Regions from separate parts of the Catenibacterium sp. GCM10023432 genome, predicted to be linked through region 2. Evidence: a T-box and tRNA genes for the amino acid it is inferred to sense, from the RefSeq annotation. Region 2 holds a T-box; the other holds one or more tRNA genes.
The links. The T-box of region 2 lies ahead of ileS (isoleucine--tRNA ligase). A T-box ahead of a tRNA ligase gene usually reads a tRNA of that ligase, here a tRNA-Ile.
Positions count from the first base shown of each region.

Region 1: it has a tRNA-Ile gene. The T-box ahead of ileS (isoleucine--tRNA ligase) is inferred to sense a tRNA for this amino acid. The anticodon was not compared.

Region 1 covers NZ_JBHSEB010000040.1:17,930-29,906, forward strand. Annotated here, with positions in the region: gene ACFOZZ_RS05810 (peptide deformylase) at 1-399, shown strand, start outside; gene ACFOZZ_RS05815 (heavy metal translocating P-type ATPase) at 451-2,328, opposite strand; gene ACFOZZ_RS05820 (cation transporter) at 2,344-2,562, opposite strand; gene ACFOZZ_RS05825 (ArsR/SmtB family transcription factor) at 2,576-2,923, opposite strand; gene ACFOZZ_RS05830 (rubredoxin-like domain-containing protein) at 3,033-4,379, opposite strand; gene ACFOZZ_RS05835 (flavin reductase) at 4,395-4,991, opposite strand; gene ACFOZZ_RS05840 (putative ABC transporter permease) at 5,051-5,791, opposite strand; gene deoC (deoxyribose-phosphate aldolase) at 6,039-6,707, shown strand; tRNA gene ACFOZZ_RS05850 (tRNA-Ala) at 6,802-6,877, opposite strand; tRNA gene ACFOZZ_RS05855 (tRNA-Ile) at 6,898-6,974, opposite strand; tRNA gene ACFOZZ_RS05860 (tRNA-Ile) at 6,995-7,071, opposite strand; gene ACFOZZ_RS05865 (LacI family DNA-binding transcriptional regulator) at 7,294-8,286, shown strand; gene galT (UDP-glucose--hexose-1-phosphate uridylyltransferase) at 8,427-9,896, shown strand; gene ACFOZZ_RS05875 (aldose epimerase family protein) at 9,890-10,903, shown strand; gene ACFOZZ_RS05880 (galactokinase) at 10,900-11,977, shown strand, end outside.
Region 2 covers NZ_JBHSEB010000098.1:3,200-15,176, reverse strand. Annotated here, with positions in the region: gene ACFOZZ_RS12275 (ABC transporter substrate-binding protein) at 1-716, opposite strand, end outside; gene ACFOZZ_RS12270 (NAD(P)/FAD-dependent oxidoreductase) at 841-1,953, opposite strand; gene ACFOZZ_RS12265 (YebC/PmpR family DNA-binding transcriptional regulator) at 2,071-2,811, shown strand; gene ACFOZZ_RS12260 (NAD(P)-dependent malic enzyme) at 2,869-4,047, opposite strand; gene ACFOZZ_RS12255 (type I phosphomannose isomerase catalytic subunit) at 4,137-5,072, opposite strand; gene ACFOZZ_RS12250 (DUF523 domain-containing protein) at 5,156-5,590, opposite strand; gene ACFOZZ_RS12245 (HAD family hydrolase) at 5,574-6,227, opposite strand; gene ACFOZZ_RS12240 (hypothetical protein) at 6,343-6,537, shown strand; gene ACFOZZ_RS12235 (hypothetical protein) at 6,658-7,206, shown strand; gene ileS (isoleucine--tRNA ligase) at 7,455-10,214, opposite strand; T-box leader at 10,250-10,450, opposite strand; gene ACFOZZ_RS12225 (DivIVA domain-containing protein) at 10,409-10,873, opposite strand; gene ACFOZZ_RS12220 (RNA-binding protein) at 10,884-11,630, opposite strand; gene ACFOZZ_RS12215 (cell division protein SepF) at 11,665-11,977, opposite strand, start outside.

The DNA of each region.
Region 1 (11,977 bases), on a different contig from region 2:
GTAAAGGATAATTTCTTCTTATCTCAGGAGGCAGAAAAAGCGACGAGAGAAGATTTATATATTGGAACTGATTTAAAGGATACTCTTCAAGCACATCTTCATGAATGTGTTGGTATGGCAGGAAATATGATTGGCTATAATAAATCAGTCATTATCTTTTTAGAAGATGAAAAGATGCATGTGATGTATAATCCTGAAATCATTAAAACAAGTGGTAACTATCATGAATGTGAAGAGGGATGTTTATCTCATGTAGGACAAAAGTCAGTTAAACGTTATGAAACAATCAAGGTCTCTTACTTTGATGAATCATTTAAGAAGAAGATTAAAACCTTTACAGGTTTTACAGCACAGATCATTCAGCATGAATGTGATCATCTAAAAGGTATACTCATCTAGCTTGGCTAGATGTTTTTTTATACAATGAAAAAGGCATCCCTGAGGATACCTTTAATTATGAATTGTGAGTGCACGTGTTGCGTTCATGACTGCAAGAATCATAACACCTACATCTGCAAATATTGCAAGCCACATATTCGCAATACCAAGTGCACCCAATACTAAACAGATGAACTTAACAGCTAACGCAAAGACGATATTCTGTTTTACAATTTTTAATGTCTTAGTAGAAATCTTCATTGCAAGGGAAATCTTTAATGGATCATCATCCATCAAAACAACATCTGCTGCTTCAATGGCAGCATCACTACCAAGACCACCCATCGCAATACCAATATCAGCACGAGAGAGTACTGGTGCATCATTGATACCATCACCGACAAAGGCAAGTTTTTCTTTGTCTGATTTATTAGCTAACAACTTTTCTACTTCTTCTACCTTATCTGCAGGAAGAAGTTCACTATGTACTGTATCAATGCCAATTGTATTGGCTACAAAATCTGCAGTAGAAGCACTATCACCTGTTAACATAACAGTTTCCTTTGCCCCTAATGATTTCAAACCACTAATAGCTTCTTTTGCATGATCCTTGATAATATCAGAAATCACAATACAACCTGCATATTTGTCATCAACTGCTACATATACAAGTGTACCAGCCTTTGTATAAGCACTATAACCAACGCCTTTTAACTTCATTAATTTCGCATTACCTGCAAGAATATGATGATCATTATAGTCTGCTTCTACACCATGTCCTGCAATTTCCTGAATATGATCTACAAGTTTATTATCGATTTTCTGATTATAAGCTTTCTTTAAGCTGACGCTGATAGGATGTGTTGAAGCACTTTCTGCATAAGCAGCATATTCAAGTAAATTATATTTATCAAAACCTTCGGCAGGTACAACATCAGTCACTTCAAATACACCCTTAGTTAATGTACCAGTCTTATCAAATACAAAGTACTTAACATCGGATAATGTTTCTAGGTAATTAGAACCTTTTACAAGAATACCGTTCTTGCTGGCACATCCAATACCACCAAAGAAACTTAATGGAATAGAAATAACAAGAGCACAAGGACAGCTGATTACTAAGAATGTGAGGGCTCTAAAGATCCAGTCACTGACATGGGAAGGCTGTCCCATAATAGTTAAGACAATAGGGGGAATAACAGCCAAAGCGAGCGCACTATAACATACAACAGGTGTATAATACTTTGCAAACTTTGTAATAAAGTTTTCTGTTTTGGATTTCTTCATACTTGAGTTTTCTACAAGATCAAGAATCTTAGAAACTGTTGATTCACCAAATTCTTTTGTTGTTTTAACTGTGATACGTGCTGTCATATTAATAGAACCACTATAGATTTCATCACCACAATGGGCGTTACGAGGCACACTTTCACCTGTTAAGGCACTTGTATTTAGTGTTGTATCACCCTCTACAATAATTCCATCAATAGGAACCTTTTCACCAGGATTGATAATGATTTCACTACCAATCTCTACATCATCAGGATCTACTTCTTCAATCTCTCCATCCACCATGATATTGGCATAATCAGGACGAATATCCATTAAAGCAGCGATATTCTTACGACTCTTACCAACCGCAATGCTTTGGAATAATTCACCAATTTGATAGAAAACCATAACGGCAGAACCTTCAAGATATTCACCAAGGCACATAGCTCCGATTGTTGCGACAGCCATTAAGAAGTTTTCATCAAATACCTGACCATGACTGATATTTTTAATGGATTTTCTTAGAATATCATGTCCAATCACAAAGTAGGGAATTAAATAGAGGATAAACTCGACATAGCCTGGTACAGGGACAATTGTCTTAAATACTGTAATTACAATCAATAAGACAATCGCAATAATAATTCTATTTAAAACATTCTTTTGCTTCTTTGTCATTTCTATCACTCCTTATTAAAGGAAGATTTCGCAATCATCCTCAACAATTTTACAATTTTCTCTTGCTTTTTCCATAACTGCCTGAGGATCAACATCTTCCTCAAACTCAACCTTTAACTTTAAAGTCATAAAACTTAAAGTGGCATCCTTAACACCTTCAGTATTCTTTACTGCTTCTTCCATCTTATTTGCACAATTTGCGCAATCTACATCTATTTTATAAGTCTTTTTCATATTATTTTCTCCTTTACTCTTCAATATGATTCATACCAATAGATAAAATACTTCTTACATGATCATCATCTAATGAATAGAAGATAACCTTTCCTTCTCTTCTAAACTTTACTAGTTTTGCATCCTTTAATACCTTAAGCTGATGACTAATGGCTGGCTGAGAAAGCTGTAATATAGTAGCTAAATCACCTACACATAGTTCACCTTCAAATAAAGCATAGAGGATTTTGATTCTTGTAGAATCACCAAATGTCTTAAATAAATCTGCTAAATCATAAAGATATTCATCATCAGGCTGATTCTCTAAAACCTTTGAAACAACATCTTCATTCGCATTTAAGAATTCATTTCTCTTTTCCATGGCTCCTCCTCATATAAACGTTTTTACATATTTAATTATATGAATATGTTTATACGTTGTCAATAGAAAAGCCGAAGAAATAAATGTTTCTTCGGCTTGGCTGTATGTATTATTCAGTTATTTCTTCAAAATCTGAAGCAGGATGTTTACATAGAGGACAAATAAAGTTTTCAGGAAGTTCTTCTCCGCTATATTCATAACCACAGATCTTACAGCGCCATTTACGCACAGGAGTTTCTTCCTTTACTTGATGTTCTTCATTCATATCTTTTACAATCACATCAGCAAGAGCTTCAATTTTTTCATAATCTGCATTTTTCATACGTGATTTAATAGTGAGCTCTTCACCAATATAATTCCAAGATAATGATTCAAGAATAGCTTTCATAGTCATTTTAGCACTTGGTGCCCATGTACCATTTTCAATTAAAACACATGTACGATTCTGTAAAAGATGTTCCTTGATTTCTACCAATAAGTTCTGCATAGGTGTGAATAAACCCGCATTATAAGATGCGCTTGCGAATACAAGATGAGAATATTTAAAACTTTCAGATAAGATATAAGATGGATCAGTCTTAGATACATCATACACTTTAATGTTGTGAATACCTTTTTCACTTAACTTACTTGCAAGAATCTCTGCTGCATTGGCAGTACCACCATAAATGGAACCATAGGCAATCATAACACCCTTTACTTCAGGTTTATAGGATGCCCAGCATGCAGTATGTTCTACCATTAGGTTAATATCTTCATCCCAGATAGGACCATGCAGTGGACAAAGCATTGAGATATCGAGAGTAGATGCTTTCTTTAAGGCATTAGTCACCTGTACACCATATTTACCAACAATATTTGTATAATAACGTCTTGCTTCATTCCAGAATGATTCATCTAGATCCATTTCACTTGCAAATAAATTGCCATGAAGTGCACCAAAAGTACCAAATGCATCCGCACTAAATAAAATACCAGTTGTAGAATCATAAGTCATCATGACTTCAGGCCAATGTACCATTGGTGTAGTAACGAAGCTTAATACATGATGTCCAGTTTCTAAAGTATCGCCTTCCTTGACAACTATAGCTTGCTGATCTACATCAAAATCAAAGAACTGCTTCATCATACGGAATGTAATAGTATTACCCACAATCTTTACATCAGGATAACGTATTACAATATCACAAAGTGTTGCACAATGATCAGGCTCCATATGATTGACTACTACGTAATCAAGTGTTCTACCATCTAGTACATGTTCTAAATTTTCTAAGAATTGATGAGCAATCGCTGCATCTGCAGTATCTAATAAGACAGTCTTATCATCTACTAATAAGTAAGAATTATAACTTATTCCATCAGGAATAGGATAAACATTTTCAAATAGTTCTAAACGTCTATCATTGCCTCCTACATAATAAAAATCATCACTTATTTGTCTTACATTAAACATTCTTTTTCCTCCTACCTAAAGTGGCTCAAAATCAGATGCCGGATGTTTACAAATAGGACAGATTAAATCCTCAGGTAATTCATCACCTTCATAGACCCATCCACAAATCTTACATACCCATCCTTTTTTCTTCTTTTCTGGTTTTGGTTTTACATTCTTGAAATAATAGTCATATGTCATAGAATCATGATCATTTAAGATAACAGCATCATCAAGTTCTACAATAAACATCGTATGTGTTAACTCATCCAATGTTTCTATAACATGACCTTTCATATATGCATTTGCATATTGTGTTAAGTAAGGTAATGAGTCTTTCAAATCATATATATCAAAACCATCAAACTTATTAACTTCTTTGCCGCTTTGGAAACCAAATCGTTTAAAGATATCAAAAGGGCATGTGATATCAAGCACAGATAAAGTCATATTCTTTGACTTCATCAATACATCATGAGTGTAATTCGCCTTATTCAAAGTCACTGCAATACGATAAGGATTACTTGTGAGCTGAACAGCTGTATTAATAATACAGCCATTAGGCTTATTACCATCATTTACACCTAATACATACAAACCATAACTGAGTTTAAATAATGCATTCTTTTCCATGGTCATACCTCCTCTTATTTATTATAAACGTTTTCACGCAAAAAAAAAACTCAGATGCATTATTTCTGAGTTTTTGTGTGGTATTTGTTTAAGATATCAGGGAATGCCTTGACTAAACGACGATGTGAATATTTCTTAATAAGATGTTCACGGTGACTATCCTTTAATTGACGTGCAATCTTAAAGATATCATCTGTTGTAATTTCATTATGAATATCTAGTTCTAGTTCATCTGCAAACTTCTTAAGATCCTGAGAGACTGTCTCAAGTTTTTTCGCAAGATGAGTGGCTTCAAGAAATGTAGTAATTAAGTCGCTTGTGAATAGTGTGATACACACAGTAGAAGCAATAACCATTGGAATATAATCATATTGAATAAGCATATGAGTCAGATGTGGCTGTACATTCTTCACTGCAGTGACAGAAAAGAAACCAAAAATAAAGAAACCTTCTAAACAGATACGACCATTTAAGTTGAATCTCATTTGAGAATAGTCCCACCATCTTGCATGGAACATCTTTTCCATGAAATAAGATGTGAGATATTCAATAAAGCATGCGACAATAGCTCCTTCTATAAAGATAAGAGACCAATCTTTAGAGATAGGAAATAAAGCACATACAATAATCGCACCTGATCCATAAATAGGAATGCAAGGTCCAGTTAAGAAACCACTGTTATGTATCTTATGACCTGTGGCGATAGGGCAGATGAGTGATTCCCAGATCCATCCACAGAAACTATAAATAAAGAAGGAAATAACCAGTATTGTCCAGTTATTCGCAAATGCATCTAACATATTATATTAACCTCCTTGTTAACATTTCACCCATTATAGCATTATAGGAATATAGAAACAAAGAAAACTATAATTTGAGCTTAACTTATTCTTTTTATTAAGAAAAAGTGAATTAGAATCAACGGATACATTTGCGATTATTGGTGCAACAATTACAGAAAATTTTGGAATTAAGATGCCAAAAGATAGAATTGGCTATTCTATTCTAGATAAACTGTTATAATAGAATATAAGAGAGGTATAAAAAATGAACACAAATGAAATTTTAAAAAAAGTAGACCACACATTATTGGCTCAGAGTGCCACTTGGGAAGACATTAAGGTGATCCTTGATGATGGAATCAAATATGGTACAGCATCTGCATGTATTCCAGCTGCTTATGTTAAACAGGCAGCAGAATATGTGGATGGTAAACTTCCTATCTGTACAGTTATTGGATTCCCAAATGGATACAGTACAACTGCAGTAAAAGTATTTGAAACAAAGGATGCTATCGCAAATGGTGTATCTGAAATTGATATGGTTATTAATATCGGATTCTTAAAAGATAAGAGATATGAAGAAGTAGAAGATGAAATCCGTCAGATTCATGAAGCATGTGATGGTAAAATCTTAAAGGTTATTATTGAAACATGTCTTCTTACAGAAGAAGAAAAGATCAAGATGTGTGAATTAGTCACAAATGCAGGTGCAGAATACATTAAGACATCAACAGGGTTCTCAACTGCAGGTGCTACATTTGAGGATGTGAAGTTAATGCATGATCATGTAGGTGAAGGAGTTAAAGTAAAAGCAGCAGGTGGTATTAGTTCATTTGATGATGCTGAAAAGTTCATCGAACTTGGTGCTGACAGACTTGGTACAAGCCGCCTAGTTAAAATCATGAAGAATACAGACACTGGTGCAGGATACTAAAAGTAAAGAACTATAATCCTTTATATAGGACTATGGTTCTTTTTTACGCAATGAAATAAAAAAACAGACACAAATGTGTCTGTTAAGTTCTAAATGGTGGAGCCTAGGAGGATCGAACTCCTGACCTCCTGCGTGCAAAGCAGGCGCTCTCCCAGCTGAGCTAAGGCCCCAAAGAAATTTTAAATAAACATGGTGGGCCTGAATGGATTTGAACCATCGACCTCACCCTTATCAGGGGTGCGCTCTAACCAACTGAGCTACAGGCCCATGTTTAACAGTTTTAGAAATGGTGGGCCTGAATGGATTTGAACCATCGACCTCACCCTTATCAGGGGTGCGCTCTAACCAACTGAGCTACAGGCCCATTTCTTGACTGCTCACCTATAATACCATGTAGAAGTAGACACGTCAATAAAAAAATAAAAAAAATATAGGCAAGGTAGAAAAAAAGTTTGATACATACAATGAAAATAAAGAAAAAATAATTTATCATTAAAATTGGTTAAAATATTACTAAAATTTTTACCTCATTTTATCTGGATTGTGATATATTAATTATTATAGTAATGTTGAGGAGGAAAACGAAATGGCTACAATTAAGGATGTTGCGAAAGCAGCGGATGTTTCTATCGCAACTGTATCAAGAGTATTAAATGAAGATAAAACATTGAAGGTTTTACCTGAGACAAAAGAGAAGATATTAAGAGTAGCTAGTGAACTCAATTACTCCTTAAAATCAAAAGAAAAGAAGAAAACATTTAATATAGGTATTATCCAGTGTTATACATTTGAACAGGAATTTAGAGATACTTATTTCTTATCTATTTTACAAGGGGTCGAGAAATATTTAAGAAAAGAAAAGATGGCTTCTACAAAAGTAAGATACGATGATATGAATATGAAGCAGGTATTAGAAGGTGTGGATGGCATTATCTGTATTGGAAAGTTTGAAAAGAAGTATCTCGATACATTTAGTAAGTTATCTAGTAGAATTGTTTTACTAGATATGGATTTGTCTCCTATCACAAATGTCTGTATCTCATTGGATTTTGATGACGCGATGTGTAAAGTAGTCAACTATTTTCATTCGCAGGGACATGAAACAATTGGTTTTATGGGAAGAAATGAATATGATGAGATGTCTTTACAAACAATTTCTAGAAAGAAAAGCTTTATTAAATATTGTGAATATCTAGGAATAAAATATGAAATATTTACAACCAATCATGAAATGACAGGAGATGAAGGCTATTCTGTCATGAATCGTGTGATTGAGGAAGGAAAAATACCTTCTGCAGTGTTCTGTGCCAATGATCCTCTTGCGATGGGGGCTATGCAGGCTTTATTAGATGCAGGAATCAAAGTGCCAGAAGAAGTGTCTATTATGGGATTCAATGATGTGGATGCATGTAACTTCACACGACCTACATTATCTACTGTCTATGCACCTTCAAGTGAGATGGGAGAGATGGGGGCTTCATTATTACATAGAATGATTACAGAAGAGGATATCAGCTATCCATGTAGAATACAATTACCATGTCAATTGGTTATTAGAAATTCATGCAGAGAGAAGTAATAAAACTTCTCTTTTTTATTTTAGTAAAATAATAAGTAAATTAAATAGTAAAATAATTAAAAAAATATTGATTATTTTACTAAAAGGTTTATTATAGTAGTTGAAGAAAAAACAAAATAAAAAAAAGAGGAGACCATACAATGAACCATCAAATCAACAGATTACTCAACTTTGCGTTACAAAAAGGCATGATTAGTACAGATGACTTGTACTATGCCGCAAATTTAATTTTAGATTTACTTCAGTTAGATGAATTTGAATTAGAAGAAATCGATGAAGAATTAGAAACAGCACAGGATATCATTGATCATATTCTTGACTATGCAGTAGAAAAAGGTATGATTTCAGATTCTGTGACTGAAAAAGATTTATTTGATACAAGACTTATGAACTGCCTCATGCCTCGTCCTAGTGAAGTGGTAAATAAGTTCAACACTCTTTATAATGAATCTCCAGAAAAAGCAACAGACTACTTTTATGATTTAAGTATTAGTAGTAACTATATTCGTAAATCACGTATTGATAAGAATATCAAGTTTAACCATTATGTTAAATATGGTGATATTCAGATTACTATCAACCTTTCTAAACCAGAAAAGGATCCTAAAGCAATCGCAGCTGCAAAGAATATCAAATCTACAAACTATCCTCTTTGCTTATTATGTAAAGAAAATGTTGGATTTGCAGGTAATATGAAGCATCCTGCTAGACAGAATCATCGTATTATCCCACTAGATCTTGCAGGTCATCGCTATTACCTACAGTATTCACCTTATGTTTACTACAATGAACACTGTATCGTATTTAATGAAGAACATCAGCCAATGAAAATTGACCACAATACATTCGAGCATCTATTCGCATTTGTAGATAAGTTCCCTCATTATATGCTGGGAAGTAACGCTGATCTACCAATCGTAGGTGGTTCTATCCTTACCCATGATCACTACCAAGGCGGTCGTCATCATTTTCCTATGGAAGATGCGAAAGTTATCAAGAGTTATGAACATGATCATGTACAGATAGATATGCTGTATTGGCCATTGTCAACTCTAAGACTTACCTCTACTTCCAAAGAAAAAATCATTGCTTTGGCTGATGTTATTCTTGAAAGATGGATTGATTATAGTGATGAATCACTAAATATCATTGCATATACAGATGGTGTAAGACATAACACAGTAACACCAATAGCACGTATGAAGGATGGAAAGTATCAGTTAGATCTAGTACTTAGAAATAACCGTACAACTGAAGAATACCCTTTAGGAATCTTCCACCCTCATGCTGCACACCATCACATTAAGAAGGAAAACATCGGCTTAATTGAAGTAATGGGCTTAGCTGTTCTTCCTGCAAGATTAAAGAATGAATTAGAAGATATCAAACAGTGTCTATTAGGAAATGCGGATTTTGATTCAAATGAATCATTACAGAAGCATGCAGACTGGTACAAATATCTTAAGAATTGTGATTACGAGGATGTTGATGAATTCCTAGAAGTTGAAGTCACTAAGAAGTTTGTAGCAGTATTAGAAGATGCTGGTGTATATAAAATGACTGATGAAGGAATTGAAGGATTCAGTCGCTTCGTGGAGGGCTTATGGTAGAAATTAAGAAAGAATTAGATGATGGCATTGTTGTCATCGGCTTAGAAAACAAGGACTTCTATGTAGAAGTCACAAACTTTGGCTGCACACTACTTAAAGCTGTAGTGAAGGACAAAGAAGGAAATCCATGTGATTGTGTATTAGGTTTCCCTGAAGTATCAGATTACCAGAAGAGAGATGGTACATATCTTGGTGCTTTGGTAGGGCGAGTATGCAACCGTATTGAGAAGGGAACCTTCACATTAAATGGGAAGACTTATAACGTTCCTATTAATAATGGTCCTAACTCATTGCATGGTGGTATTGAAGGATTCTCTTACAAGGTATTTGATTATGAATTTATAGAAGATGGTGTCAAGTTCCACTATGTATCTAAAGATGGTGAAGAAGGCTATCCAGGTACATTGGATTTCTATGCTTATTACACAATTGAAGGAACATCACTTCATATGCGCTATGAAGCAACAAGTGATCAGGATACAATCATCAATATCACAAACCATTCATATTTCAACTTAAATGGACATGCATCAAGTGTTCATAATCATGTATTAAAACTTAATGCTGATGAAGTAGGCTGTGTTGATGGTGATGGATTATATACAGGTGAATTATTAGATGTCTCAAATAATCCATTTGACTTTAGAAGTGAAAAAGTGATTGGAGACTGTATCAAAGACAATCATCCACAGTTAATCACAGCACGTGGTTATGACCATCCATTTGTATTTAATACAGATAAAAATCAGGCAGAACTTTATTCTCCAGAAACTGGTATTAAATTAACTGTATCTACTACTTATCCATCAGCACAGGTATATAGTGCAAACTACTTAGATGGACAGTTAGATAAATATGGATATACTATGCATCCACAAGATGCATTATGTATTGAAACAAGTTATTTACCAGATAGTATTCATAAAGAAGAAAATCCAAAGGTTATCTTAAACGCAAATAAACAATTTAAAGAAGAAACAGTATATACATTCGAGGTAACAAAATGAAAGCAAGCTTATTAAAAGAAGAATTTAAATCAAATAAACATAATCAATTATTAGAAGACTTATATGAAGATGCAAGTCTTGTAGATTATCAGAAAGATAGATATGCCAATGCATTAGATAAGTTCATTGAACTTTATGGTGATGAAAATGTCAGCATCTATAGTGCTGCAGGTAGAAGTGAAATCTCAGGTAACCATACAGACCATCAGCATGGTTGTGTATTAGCCGGTTCTATTAACTTAGATGCCATTGGTGTAGTCGCTAGACAGGATGATGTAATCAATGTTGTATCTGATAGCTTTAATATTAAGCCAATCTATTTAAATGATCTAGATAAGAAGGATGAAGAAGAAGGTACTTCAGAAGGACTAATCAGAGGTGTTGTCTCTAAACTTAAAGAACTAGGCTACAATATCGGTGGTTTCAAGGCATTCATTACAAGTGATGTATTAGTAGGTGCTGGTTTATCTAGCTCAGCTGCTTTTGAAACAATCATCGGTACAATCATTGATGGCTTATATAACGATATGAGCATCGATATGGTCACTATCGCAAAAGTAGGACAGTATGCTGAAAATGTCTATTTTGGTAAGCCTTGTGGATTAATGGACCAGTGTGCATGTGCCGTTGGTGGACTTATCTCTATCGATTTCAAGGATACAGAACATCCTGTTGTAAATCATGTGGATGTAGACTTCTCTAAATATGATCATAGCTTATGTATCGTTGATACAAAGGGAAGCCATGCAGATTTAACAGATGCTTATGGTGCTATCCCCACTGAAATGAAGGATGTTGCTCATTACTTTGGTAAGGAATTCTTAAGAGAAGTAGATGAAAAGGAATTCTTTGATCATCTTGCTGATGTCAGAGCATCCGTTAAGAATGATAGAGAAATTCTAAGAGCTATTCATTTCTTCAAGGAAAATGCTAGAGTACCTCAGATTGTAGAAGCATTAAACAATGATGACTTTGACTTATTCAAGAAGTTAATCAAGGAATCTGGTAACTCAAGCTATAAGTTCTTACAGAATGTTTATGCAGACTTTGATTATAAGCATCAGGCAGTTTCTG
Region 2 (11,977 bases):
GATACAACTGTTTCATAGTAATCTGGTAAGAAAACAGCATCAGGATTAGCCTGTTTGATCTTAGAAATGAATGTTGAGAAATCTTTAGTATTTGCATTGTATGCTTCATAGAATGAAACATTAACGCCCTGCTTCTTTGCTTCAGCTTTATAAGCAGCTGCAACACCTGTAGAATAATCAGATTCCTTGTTGTAAAGAACAGCTACATTCTTATAGCTATATTTAGTTTTAGACTGCTTAGCTAAGTAACTACCAGCATAAGAATCGTTTGTACAGATTCTGAATACGTTCTTATAAGCTGTTTTACCATTCATAGTGAATTTGTCACCTGAAGCAGATGGTGAAAGAATTGGTGTGTTGTTCTTGCTTGCAGCACTTGCTACTGAAAGTGCAGAACCAGTTGTTACTGGTGAAAGAACCGCAGTGACCTTATCATCATTATATAACTTGTTATAGTCATTTACGGCAGTAGTTGGATCAGCCTTATCATCATAGTAAACGCCTGTAATCTTAGTGCCATGTTTCTTGTTATAATCCTTAATAGCCATCTTCATAGCATTCTTTACAGCACTACCATACTGAGAAGCTTCACCACTTAGTGGGCCGATAAAACCAAATTTAGGTGCTTTGATATCTGTTGTAGTAGAATTCCCATTACTACAACCTACTAACATTGCTGCGACTGCACCAGCTGTCACGATTGTTTTGAATTTCATACATTATCCCTCCAATTTGTATATGCTCCTTATTATACAATCTCATTTTGGTTTGTCAATATAATATCTTCACCTTTTTTATACCAAAACAAATATTTTTGATTATATTTGCCTTTTTCCTAATTTATTGTGTTGTTTTTGAAACCTCTTCAAAAACAGAATAAGCACTTGCTAATGCAAAATGAATGTTATAACCACCACAATCCCCAGTGATATCTAATATTTCACCTGTTGCATAAAGATGAGGATAGTTAATGAATTCAAAAGATTCATTAAAATTAGAAATCATCAATCCCCCAAGATCAGCCTGGGCAAATTCTTCGCCTCTTAAAGCTTTGACAGTGAATTCTAGATGTTTAAGGAAAGAGACCGGATTTTTCTGATTTTCTACTATTGACACTAATTTTGGATGAACCAGACCATCATAAGGACCACTCATTTTTTTTAATGTACGAATAATTGAATGTAGTTCTTGATCTGTAAATTCAGGATAGAAATCACATATAATTTTATCTCCAGGACACGCATAACGGCTTAAAACCATTACTGCAATTCCACTGATGCCATAATCAGTAAAAAGAAGTTCTCCTTTTTCTTTATGTCCTTTTAAAGTAAATTCCCCTTTCATTCTGACACCCTTTAATTTCTTATAAACAGGTTCAGTCATCAACTGAGTAATAGTAGGCCTCATAGGACGATAATCCACTTCTAGAGAGTTAAAAAGCGTTCTTCTATCTTTCGTGCCAGATAACTTACCAGCAGGTGTTCCACAAGAGATAGTGACATAATCTGCCTGATAATCCTTATTGACTGCATGTATTAAATAGCCGTGCTTATTCTTTTTAATAAATAAGACTTCTTCCTCACAAATAATTTCTACACCATATTCTTCTGCTCTATTTAAGAATAATGTCTGAACAGCTTTAGCTGATTCACTATAAGGATATAAGAGATTACCCATATATTTTGTATAAAGACCAATATCCTTTAATGCTTCCACAATATCAAAGTGATGAATAATATCGCTCACCCATGGTTTGATTTCTCCATCATAATGTGACTTGTCAAGATCCTTGTTAGAAAGATTACAGCGACCATTCCCTGTCGCAAGAAGCTTCTTTAATGGCTTGTCATTAGCTTCTAGTACAGCAACATCGATATCAAGATATTTTTTTAATAAAATAGAAAGATATATACCTGATATACCTCCCCCAATAATAATCATTTTCTTTTTCATTTTTTTGCACCTCGATACAATAGTAATGCATTTCTAGTGTATTTTCCAATTCTTTATTGAAATAATTAGTCTTTGTGTTTATAATGTGTAAGGAAATTTACAAGGAGGAATTAGATTATGGGTAGAGCTCATGAAGTACGTAAAGCCGCAATGGCAAAGACTGCTGCTAAGAAAACTAAACTTTATTCTTACTATGGTAAAGAAATCTATTTAGCAGCAAAGGCAGGCGGCCCTGAACCGGACGGTAATCTAAGCCTTAGAAGATTAATTGAGAAAGCAAAGAAAGATCAGGTTCCTGGAGATGTTATCAAACGTGCGATTGATAAAGTTAAGAACGGTGCTGTAGAAGATTATGAAAGCGTACAGTTTGAAGGTTTTGGTCCTTCAGGATCAACTGTTATTGTTAAATGTTTAACAGATAACATCAACCGTACTATTTCACAGGTACGTCCTGCATTCACTAAATCAAAAGCTAAGCTTGGTGCTGAAGGTTCAGTATCTTATTTATATGATGTAGAATCTGTTGTTCAGTTCAAAGGAATGGACGAAGAAACTGCAATTGATGCATTAATCGAAGGCGAAGTTGATCCTAAAGATATCGAAACTTTAGAAGATGGCAGTTTAAAGATTACTGGTGAACCAACTGATTACAATGCCATCAAGACAGCGATTGAAAATAAGCTACCTGATGTTGATTTTGATGTTGATGAAATCCAGACTAAACCACAGGAAACAGTTGAACTTGAAGGTGAAGATATGGTTTTATTTGAAAGACTAATGAATCTTCTTAATGACTGTGATGATGTTGACCAGGTTTATCACAATGTTTCTAACTATGATGATGGAGAAGAAGAATAGCGAGAGCTATTCTTTTTTTTTTGTAAAAAAATACGGTTCTTAAGAACCGTATCTGTGTTATTTATGGGCAATTACATCTTCTTTAATAGCCTGGTCACTTACTGCTTTTGCAACAGTCACTGCTACACGCGCGTCAGTTGCACGAGGGATGATATAATCCTTATTTAATTCTTCATCACTTACAAGACTTGCTAAGCCCTTTGCAGCGGCTAATTTCATACCTTCAGTAATCTTAGTCGCATGAACATCTAAAGCGCCTCTAAATAAGCCTGGGAAGGCTAATACATTATTGATCTGGTTAGGGAAGTCTGAACGTCCAGTTCCTACGACTGCAGCACCTGCATCTACTGCATCATGATATTTAATTTCAGGTTCTGGATTAGCCATTGCGAATACAACAGGCTTTTCTTTCATTGACTGTACCATTTCTTTAGTAAGAAGTCCTGGAGCTGAAACCCCGATAAAGATATCTGCTTCTTTCACTGCTTCAGCCATAGTCATACGTTTATTAGATTTGTTTGTGATTTCTGTTAATTCCTGAGTTAAGAAGTCATACTTGTCATAGTCTTCTTTGATCACAATACCGTTGATATTAAAGCCATAGATTTCTTTAACACCTAAATCATGAATCATATGGATAATAGAACTTCCTGCAGCACCTGTACCACTGACTACAACAGTCACGTCTTCTGGCTTCTTACCAACAACCTTTAAGGCATTGACTAAAGCAGCAGTAACGACAATAGCTGTACCATGCTGATCATCATGGAATACAGGAATATCTAATTCCTTCTTTAGTGTTCTTTCAATTTCTACGCAACGTGGTGCACTGATATCTTCTAGGTTAATACCACCAAAAGTAGGAGCAATCTGTTTACAGAACTTAATAATTTCTTGAGGATCCTTTGTATCAATACAAAGAGGAACAGCATCAATATTCGCATATTTCTTAAAAAGGATAGATTTACCTTCCATTACTGGTAGCCCTGCAGCTGGTCCGATATCACCAAGTCCTAGTACAGCAGTTCCATCACTGACTACTGCCACACTATTACCCTTCCATGTATAATCATAAACAGTTTCTGGATTATTGTGGATTTCACGGCATGGCTGAGCAACACCAGGTGTATAAGCCATAGACAAATCTTCCATTGTTTCCATAGGTACCTTCACATTGATTTCCATCTTACCATGATGTTCTTTATGAAGTGCTAATGCTTTTTCATATATACCCATAATTTTCCTCCTTATCATTTTTATACCAGAATTATACGAAGCATTTCATTTAAAGTCAACAAAAGAGCACTTACGTGCTCTTAAATGAATTATAGTGTTGTCACCATTAATTCTAGTCCACCTTCATAATGTACTAAATCAACATCAGAACAGATGATAAACTGATCACCTTTTTTAATAGGCATATCATTGACTGTACCTTCACCATCAATGACTGATACTAACTGGAATGGATCATCATTTTTAATTTCTGTACTTCCTTCAATTAAGTAATGATCAACAGTTAGGTATTCACATTTTAAATATCTAGTCTTAGAACCATGGTCTAATTTAGTATTTACAAATATTTTATTCTGTTCTAAATCAGCTGGCACCTTTGTACAGTCGATTGACTGCTGTACATGTAATTCTCTTTCTTTACCATCATCACCCTTACGATGATAATCATAAACACGATAAGTAACATCTGAAGACTGCTGTGCTTCATAGATTAATGAACCACCACAGATTGCATGTAATGTACCTGCCGGGATATAGAAGAAATCACCCTTATGGATTTTAAAACGATTGAGTAATTCATTATACTTATCTTCTTCAATATCCTTAATAAATTCTTCTTTAGTTTTAGCATAATGACCCATAACCATATCTGTACCAACATCCGCCTGTAATACATACCATGATTCAGTCTTACCTAAAGAATTTTCATGAATCTTTGCATATTCATTATCTGGATGTACCTGTACAGATAAATCCTGTTTAGCATCGATGATCTTTACAAGTAATGGGAACTGATCACCTTCTACATTACCAAATAATTCGCGATGATTTTCAAACATCCATGATACTGTTTTTCCTTTATATTCACCTTCAACGATTGGGCAATCGCCACTCTTATGACCTGAAATAACCCATGCTTCTCCTGTATGATCACTAGGGATATCATAGCCATAAACATCTCTTAGCTTAGTTCCACCCCAGATTTTTTCTTTTAAAACTGGCTGGACCTTTAAAATATGTCCCATTATATATTCCTCCTATTTCATATACTCATATTCTAATATATTCATTCCTATTTTTCTAGTCTAGCGCCTACTTTGTATGTTTTTTACAATTTACCTGGATAGTTCTCCTCTGTATAAATCTTATATCCCTCTTTTTTAAGTAAACGAACAAATATACCATCTGCATCAATAACATTGTGAGAGAATGTACCATCATAAATATGATTGAACCCACAGCTAGGAGAACGGCTCTTTAAGATGACATATTCAATGTCATGTGCTTTTAGTATTTCAAGTGCTTTCTGTGCTCCTTCTACATATTCCTTTGTAACATTTTTTCCATTTACTGTCTGCACACATAATGGCTCTTCTGAAACTATTTCAGCAGGATCTCTAGGAATAGAAAGTCCTCCTAATACTTCAGGACAAATAAGGACTGCTTCACCTTTCTTATCAATAAGTTCTAATGCTTCTATTCTATTAGAATCGCCTCGATAAGTACAATCATAGCCACATAAGCATTTACTTATTCCAATCATCTACATACTCCTTGATATCATGCGCCTTATAAGCGATTTTAGTGGCACCTGCAGCCTTTAACTCTGCCTCTCCTCTAAATCCCCAGTCACATCCAATTGTCTTCATAGAAGCGTTAATTCCTGTTTCTATATCAACATTAGAATCACCAATAAAAACACATTCATCCTTAGTCAAACCAATATCTTTTAATGCGAGATTTAAAGAAGTGATATCAGGCTTTTTAGGATAATCTGAGCATCCCCCGTATGTAGTAATAAAACGATTGCCAAATAACTTAGGTACAATCACTTCAGCCACTGTATGTGGTTTATTAGTAACACAAGCAAGTTTAATACCTTCTTTATGTAAATCTTCTACTAATTCCTTAATACCAGCATATGGTGCTGTATAATCAAAACAATGTTCCTTATAGTAGTCCATGAATTCTTGTAAACACTGATCAAACAAATCCTGATGATCTTCTCCAAGTGCACGTTCTACTAGTTTTAAAACACCATTACCTACATACTGTTTATACTTTTCAATAGGATGTGGTGCTAACCCACATGCCTCCAAAGCATGATTTGTACTTACTGCGAGATCCTTTAAAGAATCAACTAATGTTCCATCTAAATCAAATATACAACCTTTTATCATAACTGCCTCCATAATTACACCCATTATAGCATTCCTACCACGCAAGTTTAAGAGTAATTCTGCAATTGTTTTCGCTTACAGAGAATGATATAATATCCTAGAATGAGGTGAAATTATGAACGGATTAAAAGAACATAAATATATGGATTTCTTAACAACTGTTGGCTATATCGTATTTGCGTTATGCTGTGTGATTGGCTTCTTTGCACATTTATATATTCTATTTGCGGTAGGCTTTGTTTTAATCTTCGTATTAAGATTAATTGGCTACTCTTTAGACCGCTTTGAAGAATATAAACGTGGTTATTAATTAATGGCGAAAAAATCATGGGCTTGCCTATGGGATGAAAGCCACATAATTTTTACTTAAGAATTTTGTATAGAGTAAATATATAATGTATGTATAAAAGCTGAAAGAACTCTTTACTCAATGGGAAGACCAAAATCAAATAATGTTCAGGTAAACATAACTATTCCTATGGAGTGGAAAATAGAACTTGAAAACCTTGTACGTATCTATTCTGTTGAGGATGGCGAAACTATTACATTTCTTGACCATATGCGTAAGTTTAATAAGAAAAAACGTTTTGGTAAGTCTATAAAGAATAGATGCCCTTCTGGGTTTCAGATTGTTGTAGAAGAAAAGTTCAAGACCACAGGTGGTACATATATAGAAGTGCCTACTGATTATAGAGCATCACAATATGACCATACCGCAGATGATTACATAAAGAAGAAATTATCCGACAGGATGTATCATTTAGCAGATGGAACTCTAGTACAAAGAGGCTGGTATTCATCATTTCTGTTGTACTGCTATGAGTATAGGACTAAGAATATAGATAGAGACAGATGTATTTCAGAATTTGAAAAGTGTTACAGTAAGGAAGAAGCCTTAATTAAAAGAATTAAGACTAATAGAATCAAAGTATTGAATAGTAGAATCAAAATAGCAGAAAATAAACATAAGGGAGATTGATTATACTTCCATATCGCAAGATAGAAACTTACCGTTAATGTGGTCGTTGGACCACTTGGTAATAGAAGTTCTTACTCAAATAGATTTATACTTGTATTCCAAACTCTGAAAATGATGTACGATTACAAGCTAAACTTGACAGTAAGAACCCCATGGGCTTGCCCGTGGGAGTAGTCAGTAGTCTAGATTTCTAGACTTTTTTTATTGCATAATAAAAGGATATAGGAACGCTCCCATATCCTATTTTTTTATTCTTCTTCTGTAGCTGGTAAAGTTTCTACAACTTCATGACATCTTGGACATAATCCATCTACTAATTCGCCTTCTTCGAACCAGTTCCAGCATCTTGGACACTGAACACCATGGAATTTTTCAGCCTTGATGAAACAAGTTTCATATTCATCTTTACCTTCAGCATTGTCATCTAAAGTAACCTTTGCAACGATGAATAACTGCTTCATAGAATCTTCTAATGCAGCTAAAGACTTATATTCATCCTTAAGAGTGATAGTAAGCTTACCTTCCATGTTAGAATTGATTACTTTTTCAGCTCTTAAGTTTTCTAATGACTTCATTACATCAGTACGTAAGTTCATGAATAAGTCGAACTGTGCTTTTAATGCATCCTCATTTTCAATTTCGAACTTTTCAGGCTTAGCTTCTAGGAATACAGATTCTTCCTGTTTTGCATCACAATGGAAGTGATCATGTAATTCTTCTGCAGTGAAGACTAAGATTGGTGAGATTAACTTCATCATTGTCTTTGCATGATGATAAAGAACTGTCTGTACCTGTCTTCTTCTTGTAGAATCAGCCTTTTCGATATAAAGGATATCCTTTGTGAAGTCCATATAGAATGCACTTAGTGTATTAGTGAAATAGTTTAAGATTTCCTTATTTGCTTCTGAGAAGTTATAAGAATCCATAGACTTATGATATGCATCCATCAAGTCATTTAACTTAGCTAACATATACTGATCTACTGGTTCTAATTCATTTACTGGTAATACATCAGTATCCTTGAAATCATTTAAGTTACCAAGCAAGAAACGCATAGTATTTCTTACCTTACGATAGCTTTCAGATACTTTCTTTAAGATATCATCAGAGATACGTACATCTGACTGGAAGTCTACAGTAGTAGCCCATAATCTTAAGATATCAGCACCCCATTTGTTGATTGTCTTGATTGGATCAACAGCATTTCCACCAGACTTACTCATTTTTAATCCCTTACCATCAAGAGTGAAACCATGAGATAAAACTGTCTTATATGGTGCTTTACCATGTACTGCAGTACCAATGATTAATGAAGAATTGAACCATCCACGATACTGGTCACTACCTTCAAAGTAAAGATCAGCCGGATAACCAAGTCCTCTTTCTACTAATACACCAGTATGTGATGAACCTGAGTCAAACCATACGTCCATGATATCTTTTTCTTTCTTGAAGATACCATTTGGTGAATGTTCGTTTGTATAACCTTCTGGAAGAAGGTCCTTTTCATCTCTTTCAAACCATACGTTTGAACCGAATTCTCTAAACAATGCAGATACATGATCAAATACTTTCTGATCAATAACAGGGGTACCATCTTCACAATAGAAGATTGGAATTGGAACGCCCCAAGTTCTCTGTCTTGAGATACACCAGTCTCCACGGTCTTTAATCATGTTATAGATTCTAATATGACCCCATTCATTGATCCAGTTAACGCTATCGATTTCACTTAATAATTTTTCTCTGATCTTATCGATAGAACAGAACCACTGGTCAGTTGCTCTGAAGATGATAGGCTTCTTAGTACGCCAGTCATGAGGGTAACTATGTGTTATCCAAGTAAGATTTAGTAAAGCACCTAATTCTTCTAGTTTTACTGTAACAGTCTTGTTTGCATCATCAACATACTGACCTGCAAGCCATTCACCACATGATTCCATCATGCAGCCATGTTCATCAACGTTTACAAGAACTGGTAATTTATATTTCTGACAGATGTTAAAGTCGTCTACACCAAATCCACTTGCTGTATGAACGCATCCAGTACCTGAATCAGTTGTAACATGGTCACCCATGATGACTAATGATTCTCTTTCTGGATAAAGTGGATGAGTACATGTGATGTATTCTAATTCTTCACCCTTGAAACGCTTTAAAATTTCTTTTTCTTTTAATCCAAATGTTTCCCATAATGAATCAACTAATTCTTCTAAGACAACAAGATTGCCTTTTTCAGATTTAACTAATGCATAAGTGAAACGTGGGTTTAAACAGATTGCCTGGTTTCCTGGAATTGTCCAAGGAGTAGTAGTCCAGATTACAAAATAGTTATCATCACCTTCTAAGATACCTTTACCATCTTTTACCTTAAAACGTACATAGATAGTAGGTGATTTTACATCATGGTATTCTACTTCTGCTTCAGCTAATGCTGATTCAGATGAAGGTGACCAGTATACTGGCTTTAATCCTTTATAGATTAATCCATCTACAGCCATCTTCGCAAATACATCAATCTGTCTTGCTTCGAATTCCTTATTTAATGTTAAATATGGATGTTTGTAGTCGGCAAATGTTCCAACACGGATACACTGCTGCATCTGACGTTCTACCTGCTTTAATGCATATTCATAACATTTTTCTCTGAACTTTGCAGTAGACATAGATTTTCTATCTACACCCTGCTTCTGAATCGCATTTTCGATAGGTAAACCATGAGTATCCCAACCTGGAATATATGGTGTATAGAAACCTTCCATATTCTTATAACGACAAATAACGTCTTTAATAACCTTATTTAACATATGTCCAACATGCATATTACCATTTGCATATGGAGGTCCATCATGGAAAATGAAATGTTCTTTTCCTTCATTCTGCTTGATGACCTTTTCATACATGTTAGCGTTCTGCCATCTTTCTACGTAAGCTGGTTCCTTAGTAGGAAGCTTACCACGCATCTCAAAATCAGTTTTTGGCATTAAGAGTGTGCTTTTGTAATTCATATATATCCCCTTTCACAAATAAAAAAACGTCCTTCATAAAGGACGTTTGCACGCGGTACCACCTTTGTTCATATCATTCGATATGCACTTAAGATTTTAACGCAATCAACGGCATTCCCTACTTATTTCAGGATGCAGCTCCAGAGTGATTCCTGACCAATACTCCTTCACCGTTTCCACCACCCACGGCTTCTCTATAAGTTCTCTTGATCAGCGCTCTCTTTCTTCGCTTTTTTTTCTTCTTCATTAATTAAACTAAAAATTTCTGATTTGTCAATAGTTTCTAACAATTCTGTGCTGATTTTTACAATTTCAGCCCTGAAATCTTTTGCTTCATCCTTGAAACCATCCACTTCATCACTTAAACCTTTCACATAATTCATTGATTCTTTCAGAATCATATTCGCATTATGCTTTGCCTTTGTAATCAGTTCACTGGCTTCTTTTAAAGCAAGACGAGAAATCTCCTCATTGGTCTTTCGTTCAATAGATTGACGATTTGCCATCGCAATATTCTCTTTTTTGATTTTTTCTAATTCTTCTTCAAGTCTTCTAATCTGCAGTGATCTATCCTGGATATTCTTTTCTAGACTCGCAATAGTTTCATCTACTTCTTCCGTATTATATCCACGAAACTGCTTATTGAACATGTATCCCATAATCGTTCCCTCATCGATAATATTGGCCTTCTATCACATAATTATCTTGCTTTGTTCTTCTATCTGTTATGAATATCTTTACTCGGCCATGATGACGCAAAGATATTATAGCGTTATTATCGCATATTTTTGAAATATCTTCAATAACTTTGTAGTTAAGCTTGACATACTGCCCATGAATAGCGTCAACTGCTTTATTGCGAGAAATACCAAATAATGCAGCTACCATCTTATCTAGACGCAAAGAAGAAACAATCAATGTTTTAGTATAAGTGTCTGCATGAATAGAGAGACGTTCTTCCATTTCCACAAGATGAATAGAAGAACGTTTAATACGTGTTAAATTCATACGAATATAATCACTGTTTTCTTTAATGCAGGCAAAAGAGAGTGGTTCTTCATTGATATCACCAATACATTGACGCTTAATGCCTAAATGCATAAGGGCCCCTAATACATCAGAATGTTTTAGTTTTCCAAATGTATCATTATAATCTACTCTAAAAACAGTCACTTTAAAATCTTCAGGTTCAAATTCATAGAAATCAGGTGCAATTAATACTCTCTTATTCTCCGCACCATCAAATCCACCATCCGCTTCTACCTTAAGTTCATGTCCAATAACACTTTCTACAATTGACTGCTGATGAGGATCAAGAAATTGTGTAAGAATCATACGCTGTGAATAAAGTGCCTGATCCTTGTAATCTAATGTTTTTGAAACGAATTCTTCATCGCCTTTAAAATGTTCTAACATCTTTCATAAAAAAAGTATTAGCCTATGCTAATACTTATTCCTCCGCAGCTGCTTGTGGTTCATCATCTAGAGTGATTGAACCAGTTACGCCGATATTCTTAGGTGTACATAAGAAAATTTTAGGACCGATTACCTGAATATCACCATCAATCGCAAAAATAACACCAGTTAAGAAATCAACTACACGCTTCTGCTGTTCTTTCTGTAAACGATGTAAGTTAACTACAGCAGCCTTATTCTTCTTTAAATAACCACCAATTTCCTGAGAATCAGAATAAGCGCGTGGTTCGAATAATACAAGACTCGAGTTAGCATCAAATGGCTTCAACATCTCACTTGTCTTTTTA